3 regions of the Paenarthrobacter sp. NPDC089307 genome follow, and region 1 is predicted to be linked to each of the others. Evidence: predicted binding sites of a transcription regulator. Region 1 holds the regulator's gene; each other region holds the start of a gene.
What was found. Region 1 encodes HrcA, which represses chaperone genes, less so after heat shock. Its sites were predicted from a motif close to TTNGCACTCGNNNNNNNCGAGTGCNAA; they were not measured.

Region 1 (6,223 bases):
TGCCACGGTGTCTTCCCTTTGCTTTAAATGCTTTAAAGATGCTGCGGTGTTGCTGTCCAAGAATACCGGCCCGAGCGTCCTTCCCGGGACCAACGCCCCGGAAACACACGAGATCCTGCAGTGCCGGGCCGGCAACCCTACGGAACCGTCAGGAAGTCTATGACTTCTTCCACACGGCCCAGCAACGAGGCTTCGAGGTCCGAGTAGCTGCGCACGGCACCAATTAGCCGTTGCCAGCCCAAGCCTATGTCCTCGGCTGTTTCGTGGGGCCAACCGAAGGCTCTGAGGATCCCGGTTTTCCAGTCCGTACCGCGGGCTACTGCGGGCCACTGCTCAATGCCCAGGACCTTGGGCCGGATTGCCTGCCAAACATCAACGTATGGGTGGCCGACAATCAGGACGTTGCCTGGAGCGCCAGGGACTGTCATGGCATCGGCTGCGATACGGGATTCCTTGGAGCCTTGCACCAGGTGATCCACGAGTATGCCCAAGCGGCGGCCGGGGCCTGGGCGGAAGTCGACGATGGCGGATTTGAGGTCATCCACCCCATGGAGGGGTTCCACCACGATGCCCTCAACGCGAAGGTCATCACCCCAAACCTTCTCTACGAGTTCGGCGTCGTGTTTGCCTTCGACCCAGATGCGGCTCGCCTTGGCGACCTGGGCACGTTGGCCCTGGACCTTCACCGAGCCCGAAGCCGTCCGCCCGGCCGGGACTGCTGAAGCTGGCTGTCTGGGGGCCGGAGGCATCAACCGGATCGCCTGTCCTTCGAGGAGGAACCCGTACCCAAGCTGGAACGATTTCGTCTTTCCGCGCCTGTCCTCGAGTGACACGATGTGCATGCCACCTGTCTTCTCAACCCTCGTCACTTCGCCCACCCAGCCCGACTGGACGTCTTCGAGGACCATTCCCCGTTGAACGGGAACCTCAGGGAGCTGGCGTTTGGCCGGAGCCGTCAGATCCTGCGGGCCCCAATTATCGAAAGCCAAGGAATTCCTACCTCTGTGGTGATGTGTGAAGGGACAGGGTCAGCATTCATTAACCGGTATTTTGGCGCTGCCCTGTACGCAGTCCGCGGACAGATTCAATGCTAGCAACGCGGTAGCTCATACTAGACTTGTTAGCACTTGGGCATGTTGAGTGCTAAGTGCGGTGATCCCTCGAGGTCCCGCGGTGACCGGTCCCTTGGACCATGGCAGTCGTCAGGAGGTGGAGCAATGAGTGAGCCACGCAAGTTGGAAGTGCTGCGTGCCATCGTTGAGGATTACGTGCATTCCCGGGAGCCCGTGGGATCGAAGGCCCTTGTTGAGAGGCATCACCTCGGAGTCTCCAGTGCCACCATCCGCAATGACATGGCTGTCCTGGAAGAGGAGGGACTCATTGCCGCCCCGCATACCAGTGCGGGCCGGATTCCCACGGACAAGGGCTATCGCCTGTTCGTCGACAGGATCTCCCAGGTCAAGCCTCTGTCCGCCGCCGAGCGTCGGGCCATCCATTCGTTGCTGGAGGGCCCGGACGATGTCGATGACATTCTTGAGCGCACCGTCAGGCTCCTGTCCCAGCTGACCAACCAGGTCGCCGTCGTGCAGTACCCACACTCGAACCGTGCCTTGGTCCGCCACGCAGAATTTGTCCTGCTGGCTCCCAAGCAGGTTCTTGTGGTCCTTATCGCGGACACGGGGAGTGTCGTGCAGAAAGTCATCGATGCCGGCTCCGACGTGGGCAACGAGGCCTTGATGCTCTTGCGGTCGCGTTTCCTGGGCAGCATTGCCGGCACGCAGTTGGCCCTTCTGCCGCAGGTGCTTCCGTCCGTGGTGGCCCTCTGCCCGCCGGAGCTTCGCGGCCTGGCACAAAAGCTGGCCAACGGCTTGGAATCATTAAGTGACACCAGTCGCGAAGAGCGCATCCTCATGGCCGGTACGGCCAACCTCGCGCGTTCAAACGTGGACTTCCCGTTGAGCATCGGGCCCGTGCTCGAGGCCCTTGAGGAACAAGTTGTCATGCTCCGGTTGTTGTCGGACATGGGGGACGATCCCCGGGGCGTCACGGTCAGTATTGGCCGGGAGAATCCATATGACGGCCTGGCCGAGGCATCAGTGGTGGCCACAGGCTACGGCTCAGGTGCCAAGGTGGGAATCCTTGGACCGACCCGCATGGACTATCCCACCACTATGGCGGCAGTTCGCGCTGTGGCCCGCTACCTTTCCCGCATTCTCGGCGGCTGAACACCGGCCTGAGAAAACATCCGTAGTACAACCAGGAAGAGATACCGACTTTGAGCAGCCACTATGACGTTTTGGGAGTCTCGCCGGAAGCCACCGGGGAAGAGATCAAAAAGGCGTACCGCAAGCTGGCGCGGAAACTCCACCCGGACGTAAACCCCGGAGAGGACGTCGCGGAGCAATTCAAGGCCGTGACGCACGCATACGAAGTATTGTCAGATCCCCAAAAACGCCGTGTTTACGATGCCACAGGCAATGAAAACGGCACCGACAACGGCTTCGGTGGCGGTTACGCCGGCCAAGGCTTCGCCTTCCAGGACATTTTCGACACATTCTTTGGCGGCGGGGGTGGCCATGGTGGGCCTGCCTCCCGCGTCCGGCGTGGACAGGACGCCCTCATCAGCGTCCGGATCGACCTCAAGGATGCCGTGTTCGGCGTCAACAAGAAGCTTGAGGTGGACACGGCCGTGGTCTGCCCGACCTGTGACGGCAGCTGCTGCCGTCCCGGCACCCACCCTGAGCGCTGTGATATTTGTGGTGGCAGCGGACAGGTCCAGCGCGCAGTCCGCTCCATCCTTGGACAGGTCATGACCACCGCCCCTTGTGGTTCCTGCGAAGGTTTCGGCACCGTCATCAAGGACCCCTGCAACGAGTGCAGCGGACAGGGCCGCATCAGGAGCCGCCGTTCGCTCACCATCAAGGTTCCCGCGGGCGTCGCCACCGGCACCCGCATCCAGCTGTCCGGCCAGGGGGAGGCAGGTCCGGCAGGTGGTCCTGCCGGTGACCTGTACGTGGAGATCCGCGTCAACAACGATTCCATGTTCGTACGCGAAGGCGATGACCTGCACGCAACCCTGAGCGTGCCCATGACTGCGGCGGCGCTGGGAACCGATGTCCAGCTTGATACCTTCGACGGCTCCCAGGACATCGAAGTGAAGGCAGGCACGCAGTCCGGTGAAGTCATCACGCTTCGCGGTCTGGGTGTGACGCACCTGCGCGGGTACGGACGCGGCGACCTCAAGGTACACCTCCAGGTGGAGACTCCCACCAAGCTGGACCACGCCCAGGAAGAGCTTCTGCAACAGCTCGCCAAGCTGCGGGGTGAGCAATTCACTGAAGGCAAACTGGTGGCCAGCGGCGGCATGTTCGCCAAGCTCCGCGACAAGCTCGGTAACCTGTAGCGGTGAGCAACCCCGTTTTCTTCACGCCGGCAGGCAGCCTCAGCCACGTTGGTCCCGGTTCCCTGTTCGTCCTTGAGGGACCGGAGGCGCGGCACGCTGTGACGGTAAAACGCCTCGCCGTCGGTGAATCCGTGGATATCGCCGACGGCGCCGGCGTTCGGCTGACAGGAACGGTAGCCGACGTCGAATCCGGCACCCTGACGGTCGAGGCCTCAGAAGTCGTGGTCGAGGAACAGCCGCAGGTCCGCTTAGTGCTGGTCCAGGCGTTGGCGAAGGGCGACCGGGACGAACTGGCCATCGAAACGGCGACGGAGCTCGGAATCGACGCCGTTATTCCCTGGCAGTCAGAGCGCTCCATCGTGCGCTGGAAGGCGGACCGGGCAGCGAAGGCGCATGCGAAATGGCAGTCCGTTGTCACCGCGGCAGCCAAGCAGGCACGGCGCGCCTGGATACCCGCGGTCCGCGGCATCGTCGACTCCAATGGGTTGGGGAAAGCCGTCGCGGATGCAGACCTGGCCATCATTCTTCATGAGGACGCCAAGAACCCATTGCGGGAAGTGCTGGAGAAGTGGGAAGTTGATGGTGCTTCGCCCAGCGAGGTTCTTTTGATCGTCGGCCCGGAGGGCGGAATCTCGCCGCGGGAAGTAACGCGGCTCAGTGACGCGGGTGCGGTCACGGCTCTCTTGGGTCACCATGTCCTGCGGTCGTCGACGGCGGGACCTGCCGCCGTCGTCCTGGCCAGCGACGTCCTTGGACGTTGGTAACCGGCCTAAGCCACGCTGAACAAACGGGTGTCGGTGCTCGATTCGATGGCCTTGCCGGCATCATCAACCTCGGACACGCGCAATTCGTACTTGCCTGGCTTCAGGGTCGCGCCGAAGCTGAAAAGTCCATACTGACCGGGTTCACCCGTTGCCTTGGTCTGTCCTGTCAGCAGGCTCGATTTCTCGCCTTTGCCGTTGTCCTGGAGGATTTGCCAATTGATGGGGCGCGAGTTGTCGGTGATCCGGCCATTGAACTTGATCAAGCCGGGAGGCAGCGATACGTCCTCCTGGGGATCGATGATCCACAGTGGCGCCACCAGGGAGGCGTCGCGCGTCATGGGTTCGCCGAGTTTTACCTGCCCGAAGGCCATGTAGTCCTTATGGCCGTCCACCAGGATGACGACCTGGATCTGCTGGCCGGAGTTGATGAGCCCGGAGGACGAGGCTGCCGCCGTGGCGGTGTACACCAATTGCTGGATGGCACGCTGCGCCATTCCGGCGTCAAGGTTCGAGTTGAAGGCGTCCCGCGAAACATCAACGGTGATCACGTTTTTCCCCGAGATGGAGGTGGCCAAACTTCCCGGTTCCTGCCACGGCGTGAAGAAATCATGGTCCAGCGGCTTTTCCGCCATCATGATCTTCAGAGCCGTCGTCACAGGGTTGCCGTCGCCGGAGATGTCCCGGAATTCACGGTAGAGGTAGACCTCGTCCTTGCTGCGCCCGATCCAATAGACCGGGATCTTGGTGGAAGCCTGGGTTGTTTCCAGGGGTGCATTGCTCGCGGGGGCGTCCTGGACGGACATCGGTGGCGAACTCGTTGTCACCTGGCTGCCCCCACCACCATTGGCGATGCAACCGGTCAGCAGCAGGACAGCAAGCATCGCCGGCGCAGCGATAGCGGACCTGGTCCGCTTGCGTGCGCCAGTGCCGTTGTTCGCTGGCTTGGTGATGGCGGTTCCTGTCTTACGGTGCAGAATGCAGCCCCTGTTGGGGTGGGGTCGCTGAGGTCAGGTCGCGGGGGCTGTCGCCACCCGCTATGCCAGCTTGGCACATCGACGACGGCGTCTGGCCGGGTTTGTGCGGACCGGGACCAACTGAAACATGATTGATACCGGCTTGATGCCGAGTTGAGACTAAATGTCGGGCCGCCGCGGTGGAGTGTGTTCCGGCCCATGTTGAGGTTCATCCTGGTCCGCCCTGGCGTAGGATTGCGTCATACGATCAACCGGAGGAGAACAGGCCGTACGGCCAGCACTATGAGTGAATCTTTGAACGGACGGCTCAGGACCGGAAACGGGAACCAGCCGCCCACCGAGTTCCCGCACACATTACCGGGCACGCGCACGGAAGTTGTCACGTTCGATAACTCCGACCAGATGGTTCACTCGCTGGGCAGCCATGACGAAGCCTTGCGGTATATCGAGGAACAGTTCCAGGACGTCAACTTCCACGTCCGGGGCAACGAGCTCTCAATGACCGGGCCCTCTACGGTCATTCCCCGCATCATGCGCCTCCTGGAGGAAGTCCGCGGGCTGGTGGCCAAGGGCACGTTGGTGACGCCGGACGTGCTGCAGCAGCTTGTGTCCCTTCTGAGGACCCAGTCAGTGCAGAATCCTGCCGATGTCCTGACACACAACATCTTGTCCAGCCGGGGCAAGACCATCAGGCCCAAAACGCTGAACCAGAAGAACTACGTCGATGCCATTGACGACAACACGGTGATCTTCGGGATTGGGCCAGCTGGCACAGGCAAGACCTACCTGGCCATGGCCAAGGCTGTGCAGGCCCTTCAGATGAAGGAAGTCAGCCGCATCATCCTGACCCGGCCGGCTGTCGAGGCCGGGGAGCGATTGGGATTCCTTCCCGGAACCCTTAGCGACAAGATCGACCCCTACCTGCGTCCCCTTTATGATGCGCTGCACGACATGATGGATCCGGAGTCCATACCGCGCCTGATGGCTGCGGGGACCATTGAAGTGGCGCCCTTGGCTTACATGCGTGGACGAACCCTCAACGACGCCTTCATCATTCTCGATGAAGCCCAGAACACCACTCC
Region 2 (6,223 bases), on a different contig from region 1:
ACCGGCTGGAGCAGGGGAGGGCTGAAGGGATGGCTGCCGGCGCAAAACACCTCGACACCCATGGGGTCGGTGACTTCCCGCACGGCCGCCAATGAACGGCTGAGGTCCTCTTTGGCATCCTTGATTGTCTCGCAGATGCCAGTGACGAGCTCCACGGTGTTCAGGAGCAGTTCCCGCTTGATGTGCGGGTGTTCGTCGTCCTCGTTCAGGTCGGGGTGGTTTGCTGCCACGCCCTTGAGGACATCATTTGCTACGGAGACAAGTTCCCCGGTGCGTGCATTGACGAGCGCCAACTCCCATTCCACACCCAGTGTCGATTGCCTGGATGGCGCAAAATCAATCTGCACGTAGTCCCCTCATTGTGTCGTGTCAGCCGGGCACGGTTCCCCGCTGTGGGGCCGCCAGCGGTCGGATCAAGTCTAATGCAGCCGGAACCAGGGCAATTGCGGGATGACGCAGCGTTCCATCCAGCGTGATTTGTTATTGAGAATGATTCGCAGTAACATCATCCCATGCACTTCTCAGTTGTCAGTTCCCTGGACAGTCAGTGCCGTGAGGCGGCCACCGGGCGGCTCGGCCGCACCCACGAAAACCCGGTAGTGGTTCTCCATGACCTCCTGGATGGCTCATTGGTCCTGCGGCGCATCTACCAGGGAGGCCGGCTTTTGGAGCAGGAGACGACGGTCCTCGAACATGGTTGCCTCAGCTGTACGGTCAGGTTGGATGTTGTCCCGACGGCGGAACGGCTCGCCGCGTGCGGCTTCGACCACGTGGTCCTGGGCCTTCCGCCGGGTGTTGCAACCGGGATGGCGATCGCGGAACTCAGTCCGGGACTGGGTGCGGTGTTGTCCGGCGATTCGCTGGAAGGGGCGGAGCCCTGGCTGAGGGGAGTCGAGCTTCTGGGAGAACTGGCGCCCATGCCAACCTCGTGGGCACGGCCGACGCGTTCCTGCCGGGATGCTTCGACCCCGCCGAGGCGGCGGCCCGCAACCGTCCCGGCGTCGTGCGCATGCCCGCCGGCGATTCGCGTGGCGCCTTCACCACAGTGCTCCACAAAGCCCGCCGTCCCCTGCATCCCGGACGGTTCCGCGACGCTTTGCCGCACCTGGCCAGCGGAACCCACTGGATGCGGGGTCGCCTCTGGATTGCATCGGCTCCGAAAACCCGGATCGCCGTTCAGGGGATCGGGCCAAGAGTCTGGCTCGAAAGCACCGGGACGTGGCTGGCAGACTCGGCTGAACCAACGCCCGGGGCTACGCATCCCGGCAGCCCAGGTGCCGACGTCGATGCCGTTCTTGACTGGCACCCACGCCACGGAGACCGCGGCACCGTCCTGGCCCTCACGGGCTATTCGCAGGACATGGATATCCGCGAGGTCCGCGGGCTGCTGAATGGCTGCCAGTTGACCGAAACCGAAATGGAAGCGGATTTTGGCGGGTGGGAGGATCCGCTGGATCTGCGCAATGCGCTCTGACGCCAAACCGCCAAGCCCAACCACCAAGGAAAAGGAGATAACACCATGAAGGTCAGGAACTCGCTGCGTGCACTGAAGAGGATCCCGGGCGCGCAAATCGTCCGCAGGCGCGGACGCACGTTCGTCATCAACAAGAACAACCCACGGATGAAGGCCCGCCAGGGCTGACCCGTAGGGAAGCGTGAAAGGGCCGTTGTTTAATGGGTGAATGCCCATCCTGAATAAAGACATGTCCTTGTGCATTTCGCTCGCGGCCCGCCCCAGCAATATCGGGACCCGGTTCCACAATTATCTGTACGATCTGCTCGGCTTGAACTTTATCTACAAGGCATTCGCTCCTGCTGACATCACCCTCGCAGTTGCGGGCATCCGCGGCCTCCCCATCCGGGGTGCCGCGGTGTCCATGCCCTACAAGGAGGCCGTTATTCCCTTGGTGGATGTGCTGGACCCCTCCGCCAAGGCCATCGATTCCGTGAACACGATCGTGAACGACGACGGCGTCCTGACGGCCTACAACACTGACTACATTGCCATCGCCCGGCTGCTGAAGGACCACGAGGTTCCTGCCGGCCATACCGTGCTGTTGCGCGGCGCCGGGGGCATGGCCAAGGCTGTCGCGGCCGCACTGAGGGATGCCGGGTTCACGGCCGTCACCATCGTGGCCCGCAATGAAACCGCGGGCCGTGCCCTGGCCGGGCTCTATGGTTTCCGGTGGCAGGAGGACGTCAACGGAGCAACGGCGGACCTCATTATCAACGTCACGCCTCTGGGCATGGCCGGTGCGGACGAAACCGCCCAGTCCTTCGACGACGCGACCATTGCCGCTGCGAAGGTGGTTTTCGACGTCGTTGCGTTGCCGTCCGAAACGCCGCTCATCAAGGCCGCACGATCCGCTGGAAAGCCAGTGATCACCGGAGCCGAAGTCATCGCCATCCAGGCGGAGGAACAGTTCGTCCTGTACACCGGGGTGCGCCCCACCCCCGGACAGGTGCGCGAAGCCTCGGAATTCTCGCGTCGCTGACGCCCTAGGCAGTCACCGGTTCCACCACTGCAACCACTCTTTCCTCACCAATCCTGGTGAGGACAAGGGTGGCTGTTTTCGCATCCTTGCCCTTTTCGGGCTTGCCCGGCAGCAGTTGCTTCCTCAGCTCTTCGGGAGTTACCGCGGTGCCGCGCTTCTTGATGTCCAGGACCGTGATGCCGTTGGCCTTGACCCATCCCTTCAGGGCTTTGACGTTGAACGGCATCACCTCCAGGACCTTGTACGCGCGGGCGAAGGGTGTGTCCTGCAGTTCGGACGCGCAGATATAGGCGATGTGCTCGTCAACAAGGTGCCCGCCCAGGCGTTCGGCGACGTCGGCCACCAGCCCTGCGCGGATCACCGCCCCATCGGGTTCGTAGAGGTAGCCTTCAACAGGCCCGACGGCGGCTGCCGGACCGCCGTCGAAATCCTCGCCGCTGGTGATCTCGGCGGCGCCCTGGCTGCCGATGACGAGCGCTGCGCGGCGAACGCCGGGCCGGGCCACGGCGTTGAACCACAGCGTGGCCTCGGTGACATCGCCGCCCACGGAAACCCACTGGACCTCGCACTCCGAGGGCACGGAATCGTGGGGGATCCCCGGGCCCATCTTGACACCCACGGCGCGCCCGGTGGCCGCCAGGCTTTCCACGAACGACAACGGAGGCGAGAAAGCCTCCGGATCCCAGATCCGCTTGGTCCCCGAGGTCGAAGTGGTTCGTCGGGCGGGGTCCAGCCACACGCCGTAGATACCCTCGAGGTCCACCGACTCGGCCTCCGCGTGCACCACTTTCGCGTGCGGGAAAGGCATGAGGTTCATCATTGCGCACGCTGCGGTGGTCTCATCCATTTCCACAGCAGTGACGGCAATATCCATGGATGCCATCGCCATGGAATCGGCACCAAGGCCACAGCCGAGGTCAGCTACATGGGTGATACCGGCCTGGGCGAAACGCTCAGCGTGGCGGGCGGCGACGTTCAATCGGGTGGCTTGCTCCAAGCCCGCCTGGGTGAAGAGCATTTGCCGGGCGAATTCGCCGAACTTGGCCTCGGCGCGGGTCCGCAAACGGGATTGCGTGAGCACGGCGGCCACGAGTTCGGGGGAGTGGCCGGCCTTCCGGAGACTGGCATTGACGGTGAGGGCATCCGCCTCACGGTACGGCCCCAGCGAGGCAAGAAGTTCCCAACCTTCAGAGGTCAATAAAGGCGCGATCTGTTCCTGCGGTGCATGAGGCATGGGAACAAGCCTAACGTTGCGCGTCGCGGCGGTGTGACTGTGGAATCAGCCGGATAGGGTTGTTTTCATGGAAGACAACGCAGCACCGCAGCCCTCCCGCCTCACCAAGTTCGCCCGGCCGGCCCTGATCGCGGGCGCTGTCATCGCGGTGGTCTGCATCGGCCTGTTGATCGTTATCTTCGCCCTGGACTCCTTCAACGCGGCAGCCTATTCCGTCACCGGCAAGAGCGTCAGCGACTCCACGGATGAGGCGCGCGACATCCGCGACCTCTACAGCGGCGCCCGCTTGGGCGGCATCATCGCCCTGGTGGTATCCGGCGTCGTGGCGGCGGCCTCGGCGGTGGTGCTCTATGTGAACCGTGGCAGCGCCTCACTGGATGGGGACGACGACGGCGAAGACTATGACCTGGACGACCTCAGGGACCAGTGAGCGACGTTCACCCATGACGAAATGCTGGCACTCACCTTGACCGAGTGCTAACGCCTTACATAGAGTCTTGTTAGCACTCTCCCCCGGAGGCTGCTAATCCCGCCAGGCGTCCACCGGCACCGCGACGACGGTTGTACGCCACGGCACCCTAGTTCTTAGTCCATGAATCAGCTCATGAAAAGGAGAGTCCGAGTGTCGGTCTCGATTAAGCCTCTTGAGGATCGTATTGTTGTTCGCCCGCTCGAAGCAGAGCAGACCACGGCTTCCGGCCTGGTTATTCCGGACTCCGCACAGGAGAAGCCGCAGGAAGGCGAAGTTGTTGCAATCGGCCCCGGCCGCTTCGATGACAACGGCAACCGCGTACCGGTTGACGTAGCTGTTGGCGACGTCGTCATCTACTCCAAGTACGGTGGAACCGAAGTCAAGACCGGCGGCAGCGAGTACCTCGTTCTGTCCGCCCGCGACGTCCTTGCGATCGTCGTAAAGTAACTTCCTGGAGCCCCGCACCGCCGTCGCGTTGGAATTATTCCGAGCGTCAGCGGTGCGGGTTTTCTGTCTCGAAAGGACACAACCATGGCAAAGCAGCTTGCTTTTAACGATGCTGCCCGCCGGTCTCTTGAGGCCGGTATCGACAAGCTCGCCAACACTGTCAAGGTGACGCTTGGCCCGCGCGGCCGCAACGTCATTCTGGACAAGAAGTGGGGCGCTCCCACGATCACCAACGATGGCGTCACCATCGCGCGTGAAGTTGAGCTTGACGACCCCTACGAGAACCTTGGTGCACAGCTGGCCAAGGAAGTAGCTACCAAGACCAACGACGTCGCAGGCGACGGCACCACCACGGCAACCGTGCTGGCCCAGGCCCTGGTCAAGGAAGGCCTGCGCAACGTTGCTGCCGGTGCCGCTCCCGGCGAGATCAAGCGCGGCATCGAAGTTGCCGTTGAAGCCGTTGCAGCACGCCTCCTGGAGAACGCCCGCGAAGTCGAAGGCACCCAGGTAGCCAACGTTGCAGCCATCTCCGCCCAGAGCGACGAGGTTGGCGAACTGCTGGCCGAGGCGTTCGGCAAGGTGGGCAAGGACGGTGTCATCACCATTGAAGAGTCCTCCACCACGCAGACCGAGCTGGTCCTGACTGAAGGCATGCAGTTCGACAAGGGCTACCTGTCCCCGTACTTCGTCACCGACGCAGAACGCCAGGAAGCTGTCCTCGAGGACGCCCTCATCCTGATCAACCAGGGCAAGATCTCCTCGCTGCAGGACTTCCTGCCGCTGCTGGAAAAGGCCCTGCAGGCGAACAAGCCGCTCTTCATCATCGCTGAAGACATCGAAGGCGAGGCCCTCTCCACGCTGATCGTCAACCGCATCCGCGGCACGCTCAACGTTGTTGCCGTCAAGGCTCCCGGCTTCGGTGACCGCCGCAAGGCCATGCTCCAGGACATCGCCACGCTCACGGGCGCCCAGGTTGTTTCCCCGGATCTTGGCCTGACGCTGGACTCTGTCGGCCTCGAGGTACTTGGTACGGCCCGCCGCATCACGGTCACCAAGGACAACACCACCATCGTGGACGGTGCCGGAACCGAGCAGGATGTTGCTGACCGCGTTGCACAGCTCCGCGCTGAACTGACCCGGACGGACTCCGACTGGGACAAGGAAAAGCTGCAGGAACGCCTGGCCAAGCTGGCTGGCGGCATCGGCGTCATCAAGGTTGGCGCAGCCACCGAAGTTGAGCTGAAGGAAAAGAAGCACCGCATCGAGGACGCCGTGTCCTCCACGCGTGCAGCCCTCGAAGAAGGCATTGTTTCCGGTGGCGGTTCCGCCCTCATCCACGCCCTGAAGGCACTGGATGAGTCCCCGGCCGTCAAGGACCTCGAAGGTGACGCAGCAGCCGCTGTAGGCATCGTCCGCCGCGCACTGGTCCAGCCGCTGCGCTGGATCGCCCAGAACGCCGGTTTCGACGGCTTCGTCGTGGCAGCCAAGGTGTCCGAGCTCGAAGCCAACCATGGCTTCAACGCCAAGTCCGGTGAGTACGAGGACCTGATCGCCGCAGGCGTGATCGACCCCGTC
Region 3 (6,223 bases), on a different contig from region 1:
ACCCCACCATCCAGGTGGTGGGGGTGGACGCCTCGGCCCGGAAAACCATCGATTTCGCGCTTCATCTGGCTGAGGTCATGTTCCGGTACGGCGCTGGCGCCTTGGAAGTCGAGACCAGCATGATCGCCGTCACGGCCGCGCTTGGCTTGAAAAACGTGGAAGTGGACATCACCAACCAGTCGGTGGCCATCAATTACGCACCCAAGGACCAGACTCCCATCACCTTGTTGCGGGTGGTGCGCTCCTGGACCAACAACTACGCAGGTCTTGCGCAAGTGCACCAGCTGGTTACGGACATCGTGGCCGGGGGAGTGGGACGTGATGAAGCCGTTCGCAGGCTGAATGAGATCATCCGCAGTGCCAAGCCTTTCCCGCGCTGGATGGTCACCGTGGCTTTCGGCGTGTTTGCCGCTGTCTTTGTCGGTGTACTGGGCGGCGGCCCGGGGGCGTCCGCGCTCGCTTTCGGTTCCAACATGGCGATCAGCCTGCTGGCCCGGCAGCTCATCCGCTGGCGGACTCCGGACTTCTTCGTCACTATGGCGAGCTCGTTCCTGGTTACCTTCGTCGCGTTGATGCTCAACTGGGCAGGTGCGGACATTGCTCCATCCATTGTGGTGGCAGGCGGAATCCTGTTGCTGCTTCCCACCGGAAGGCTCGTCTCATCCGTTCAAGATGCCATTAACGGCTTCCCGGTGACGGCCGCAGGGCGTTTCCTCTCCACACTGCTCACCTTCGGAGCGATTGTGGCTGGTATTGGCATCGCTGTGGTGGTGGGAACGCTGATGGGCAGCGAGGTCCTGGATGTCACCCGGACATTCCCCGACGCTTACCCTCTGTGGGGCCGCGCCATCCTCATTGCCATTGCGGTGGTCGCCATTGGTGTCACTGAACAAACCCAGATGCGTTTGTTGCTTCCGACGGCGGCAGTCGGCATTGTTGGCTTCTTCGTTTTGTGGGGTGTTGGCCAGGCGGGACTCGGCGATCGCTTGTCGCCCGCCGTAGCGGCGGTGGTCATCGGCTTGCTGGCCCGCGTTGTGGCACTGAAGCTGGGCGCTCCCCAGTTGGTGGTGGCCGTGCCCGCGGCGCTGATTCTGCTGCCTGGACTTACGATCTTCCGGTCGATGTACGCCCTCACCGTTGAAGGGGGCGACTTCCTGGCGGGCGCCGGCGGGATGCTCAACGCCGGAGCGATTGTGCTCGGAGTGGCCGCCGGCATCGTGCTTGGCGATAACCTGGCCCGGCCATTGACGAAGGGCCTGTCCAGCAACGAACGCCGCAGGGTGCGCAGGCGCTAAATCTCTGGATTTTTTGTACAGATAATGCCCCTAAGAAGCCTCTTTAGGGGCATTATCTGTACAAAAACTCCACCTAGATCTGGCCGACCGGGAGCTTTTTCTCCGCCTGGAACACTTCCTCCACACGGCCCTGGGCCCAGTAGCCGGACAGGGAAACCTGAGAGCGTTCGAGGCCGCGCTGGTTGAAGAAGATCTCGCGCAGGCCCTTCATGTATCCCCGCTCTCCGTGGGCGAAGACATCAACGCGTCCAGGCAGCCATTCGGTGCTTCGGAGGGCATCCAGCAGAAGGTTGCTGGAGCCGGCGGCCGTGCCCTTGCGCAAAAGCCAGTGCAACTCCACGCCCTGCGGAGTTGCAATGGGGAGGATGTCGGCTTCGTTGTCCACCTCAAGGTAGGCGGTTCCGCGAGCGTCCGGGGCCAAGGCTTCAATGCTGGCCGCGATGGCCGGAATCGCGGCGTCATCACCGGCGAAGAGATACCAGTCGGCGTCGGGGGATGGGTTGTAGCCGCCCCCTGGACCGGTGAAGATCAGGGAGTCCCCGGGTTTGGCGGAAGCCGCCCAAGGACCGGCCAAGCCTTCGTCTCCGTGGACTACGAAGTCGATGGCCAACTCCTGTGCCTCGAGGTTTACCCAGCGGATGGTGTAGGTGCGGGTGTGCGGCCACTGCTCTCGCGGCATGGTCTCGCGGATGGCCCACAAGTCCAGCGGGTGCCCGTAATCGACGCCCGGCTGTGGGAAGACGATCTTGATGTAGCGATCCACGTAGTCGTTGTTCTCGTAATCGCTGAATCCCGGTCCGCCGGCCACAATCCGCACCATGTGCGGCGAGAGCTCCTCGCGGCGCAGGACGGTGAGGTTGACCTGGGGCCGGGTTTGGCGGGAGGCGGACGATGTCACGGGGAGGGCAGCCATATAGGCAAGCCTAAGCTAATCGCCCAGACCCCGGCTTGCTATGAGTCGAAGGTTACACACGCTCGCTCACGTCCCGGGTGCTTCGCCCGGACGCTCGCTCAGCTCGGGGTGGGATGTGCGTGAGGGTTTGGCGGCAAGGGGGTGGGATGTGAGTGAGGGTTGGGGCTACAGGACAGGCAGTTCCCAGTCGACAGGGTCCGCGCCCTGTTCGACCAGCAGTTCGTTGGTCCGGCTGAACGGCTTGGAGCCAAAGAAGCCCCGTGACGCCGACAACGGGCTGGGGTGCACTGACACGATGGAAGGCGCTCCATCCAGCAGCGGGGTGACGCTTTCGGCATCCTTGCCCCACAGGATCGCGACCAGGGGCTTCCGCTGCCCCGCACCGTCCGTGCGGCGTGCGACGGCGGTGACTGCCGCCGTCGTAATGGCTTCCCATCCTTTGCCGCGGTGGGCGCCGGCATTGCGGGCCTCCACCGTGAGAACGCGGTTCAGCAACAGGACTCCTTGCTCCGTCCAAGCACTGAGATCGCCGTGGACGCGGGGAGTTAGGCCGAGGTCGTCGTGGAGCTCGCGGTAGATGTTGGCGAGGCTGCGGGGGATGGGCCGTGTTTGGCGCGAGACGGAAAAGGAGAGTCCCACCGCGTGACCCGGGGTCGGATAGGGGTCCTGGCCCAAGAGAAGTACTTTGACGTCGGCGAGGGGTTGCCGGAAGGCGCGCAGGACGTTGCCCGCTGCCGGAAGCACCTGTTCGCCGCCCCCGGAGCGCTGGGCGACGTAGGCCAAGGCGTCACGCAGCTGCTCCTCCACGGGCCGCATCGCATCGGCCCAGTCGGGTGCCATCAACTCGTCCAGGGGGCGGTCAATCAGCGCGGCAAAACCCGGGTCTGCCGCGCCGGCAGGTTCAAGATCAAAAAGAGCATCCTCGCCAGTCACCCGGTCATTGTCCCCCGCGTGGCGCCGGTGGAGCGAATGACAGTGATGTTATTCGCCCGTAACATGGGGGTAGGACATTTTCCCCAACAAGCGTCGAAGGAGTGTGCCGTGGCAGAACCAGCACCGGAACCAATGGCGCCGCAGGCGGACGGATTGGCGTTGGAAGACCTCGCGGCCGAGACCCGAAGCGACTCCCCGTTGAGCGAGCGGGACCAGCAGATGCTGGCGCTCGAACGGCAGTGGTGGAAGTACGCCGGCGCCAAAGAGCAGGCCATCCGTGAATTGTTCGATCTTTCCGCCACACACTATTACCAGATCCTGAATGCGCTGATCGATACCGAGGACGCGCTGGCCCACGACCCCATGCTCGTCAAGAGATTGCGTAGACTACGTACGTCCCGCCAACGTGCGCGGACAGCGCGCCGCTTGGGGTCCGACGCGTAATTCGCCAGGCTGATCTGTCAGCAGCAACCAGCAAGGACAACGCTTCACCATGACCAAATATGCCAGGGACGAATTCGACCAGGTCCCCCAGAACACCTCCCGGCAAGGCGTTCACCGCGACGGCCAGGACGTTTCGCGTCCCACATTGTGGCCGGTCCTGACGGTTGGAGCCGTGGCATTGGTACTCGGCCTGGTGGCGTTCCTCATCCTTCCGAACCTCGGGCTGGTGGCGCCCAGCGCGTCGTCAAGCGTCTCGACGCCGGCACCCCAGCAAACGTCGACCTCGCCTTCGGCCGCGCCTTCCGAATCGAGCAGCGCCCCGCCCGCTTCCAGCGAACCGAGCACCCAGCCGACGCCGTCGAGCAGCCCATCGGCGACTCCATCATCGGCGCCGGTGGACAAGAGCGTTCCTGTCGCCGTGTACAACGGAGCCGGCACGGCAGGCTTGGCCGGCAGGGTCGCAGGGCTGGTTCAAGGCGGCGGTTGGACCCTCAGTACGGTGGGCAACTGGGGCGGCATTCCCCAGCAAACGTCGGTGATCTTCTATAACGCTCCCGGGCAGAAGGCCAACGCCGAAGCCTTGGGGACTCTCCTCGGTATCAAGACGATTGTGGAGACCCCCGACGTGCAGCAGCCGCTGGTTGTCGTTGCGGGACCCGGCTACCAGTAATCCCGCGGATTCAAAGCCCAAAAGCCAAACTCGGTTAAGCCTCAATAACAAAACCGGCGCCCTGCCCGCCAGGGGCAGCGCCGGCATAGTGACTGTGGTTACAGTGGACTAATTCCGGTCCGGAGATCCCGGCAACCGGTCTTGGCTACTGCGAAAGTGTGGGCATCATGGCATTGGGAACCGTCAAATGGTTCAACGCCGAAAAAGGCTACGGATTCATCACTGTGGATGATTCTGGCGACGACGTTTTCGTGCACTGGTCCGCCATCCAGATGGATGGCTTCCGCGCCCTTGAAGAGGGCCAGCGGGTGGAGTTCGAACTGGGCGAGGGGCAGAAGGGGCCGCAGGCCGAAGGCGTCCGCGTCGCCTGACTCCCTGCGGTTCCCCGGGTACTGGTCAGCTCTTGGCTGAAACCCCCTTCCAGACTGCGAAAAGTGGAGCCCCTGCTTGCACTCTCACCGGTCGAGTGCTAATTATTGATTTAGCACTCCTACGGTTCGACTGCTAATCCGGCCCGGTTCACTCCGACGGCGGGGCGGTGGTGGAACCGCTGGGGGATCAAGAAACACCTTGGTGGGGTGAGGTCCGGAGCGCGGGGCATACAGAGGCCGCACGTGAAGGACCGTCCGTCGCGGGCACTCCATCTGACAGGTACCTTCTTAACGACTGTCCCGAAAGGACTACCGCCGTTATGGCCAAGATCATTGCATTTGATGAAGAGGCACGCCGCGGCCTCGAGCGGGGCCTGAACACCCTCGCAGACGCCGTCAAGGTCACCCTCGGCCCGCGTGGACGCAACGTCGTCCTCGAAAAGAAGTGGGGCGCCCCCACGATCACCAACGATGGCGTTTCCATCGCCAAGGAGATCGAGCTGGACGATCCTTACGAGAAGATCGGTGCAGAGCTGGTCAAGGAAGTTGCCAAGAAGACGGATGACGTCGCTGGCGACGGTACCACCACTGCAACCGTTCTTGCCCAGGCACTGGTGAAGGAAGGCCTGCGCAACGTTGCCGCCGGCGCCGACCCGCTGTCCCTCAAGCGCGGTATCGAGAAGGCTGTTGAAGCAGTCATCAGCGAACTCCTGACTTCCGCCAAGGAAATCGAAACCAAGGAAGAGATCGCAGCTACGGCTTCCATCTCCGCCGGCGACCCGGAAATCGGCAGCCTGATCGCCGAAGCCCTGGACAAGGTGGGCAAGGAAGGCGTCATCACGGTTGAAGAGTCCAACACCTTCGGTCTGGAACTCGAGCTCACCGAAGGCATGCGCTTCGACAAGGGCTACATCTCCGCTTACTTCGTCACCGACGCAGAGCGCCAGGAAACGGTCCTCGAAGACCCGTACATCCTGATCGTCAACTCCAAGATCTCCAACGTGAAGGAACTCGTCACGGTTCTGGAGAAGGTCATGCAGTCCAACAAGCCGCTGCTGATCATCGCCGAAGACATCGAGGGCGAGGCTCTGGCCACCCTGATCGTCAACAAGATCCGTGGCACCTTCAAGTCCGTTGCCGTCAAGGCTCCGGGCTTCGGTGACCGTCGCAAGGCCCAGCTGGCCGACATCGCCATCCTCACCGGTGGCCAGGTCATCTCCGAAGAAGTTGGCCTCAAGCTCGAAAACGCTGGCCTTGACCTCCTCGGCACCGCCCGCAAGGTGGTTGTCACCAAGGACGAGACCACCATTGTTGAAGGTGCCGGCGACGCCGACGCCATCGCAGGCCGCGTGGCCCAGATCCGCGCCGAGATCGAGAACTCCGACTCGGACTACGACCGCGAGAAGCTGCAGGAGCGCCTGGCCAAGCTGGCCGGCGGCGTTGCAGTCATCAAGGCCGGTGCAGCCACCGAAGTTGAGCTCAAGGAACGCAAGCACCGCATTGAGGACGCCGTCCGCAACGCAAAGGCTGCTGTTGAAGAAGGCATCGTTGCCGGTGGTGGCGTTGCCCTCATCCAGGCTGGCGCCAAGGCATTCGC

Region 2: groES (co-chaperone GroES) is a predicted target of HrcA. The motif match lies at 4,184-4,210, and genes of this name have one in related genera.
Region 3: groL (chaperonin GroEL) is a predicted target of HrcA. The motif match lies at 4,737-4,763, and genes of this name have one in related genera.

The regions. Positions count from the first base shown of each region.
Region 1 is NZ_JBFBHE010000001.1:659,453-665,675, reverse strand. Features, by position in the region: gene AB0N72_RS03035 (DUF4870 domain-containing protein) at 1-6, opposite strand, end outside; gene AB0N72_RS03030 (DUF3097 domain-containing protein) at 138-989, opposite strand; gene hrcA (heat-inducible transcriptional repressor HrcA) at 1,218-2,225, shown strand; gene dnaJ (molecular chaperone DnaJ) at 2,276-3,403, shown strand; gene AB0N72_RS03015 (16S rRNA (uracil(1498)-N(3))-methyltransferase) at 3,406-4,167, shown strand; gene AB0N72_RS03010 (GerMN domain-containing protein) at 4,173-4,970, opposite strand; gene AB0N72_RS03005 (PhoH family protein) at 5,424-6,223, shown strand, end outside.
Region 2 is NZ_JBFBHE010000004.1:83,709-89,931, forward strand. Features, by position in the region: gene AB0N72_RS10720 (glutamate--cysteine ligase) at 1-347, opposite strand, end outside; gene AB0N72_RS10725 (hypothetical protein) at 627-770, opposite strand; gene AB0N72_RS10730 (GTP-binding protein) at 929-1,474, shown strand; gene ykgO (type B 50S ribosomal protein L36) at 1,520-1,642, shown strand; gene AB0N72_RS10740 (shikimate 5-dehydrogenase) at 1,683-2,495, shown strand; gene AB0N72_RS10745 (SAM-dependent methyltransferase) at 2,500-3,729, opposite strand; gene AB0N72_RS10750 (hypothetical protein) at 3,797-4,159, shown strand; gene groES (co-chaperone GroES) at 4,352-4,648, shown strand; gene groL (chaperonin GroEL) at 4,733-6,223, shown strand, end outside.
Region 3 is NZ_JBFBHE010000002.1:687,150-693,372, reverse strand. Features, by position in the region: gene AB0N72_RS07060 (threonine/serine exporter family protein) at 1-1,295, shown strand, start outside; gene AB0N72_RS07055 (siderophore-interacting protein) at 1,369-2,208, opposite strand; gene AB0N72_RS07050 (uracil-DNA glycosylase) at 2,374-3,141, opposite strand; gene AB0N72_RS07045 (DUF3263 domain-containing protein) at 3,274-3,585, shown strand; gene AB0N72_RS07040 (LytR C-terminal domain-containing protein) at 3,635-4,255, shown strand; gene AB0N72_RS07035 (cold-shock protein) at 4,423-4,626, shown strand; gene groL (chaperonin GroEL) at 4,947-6,223, shown strand, end outside.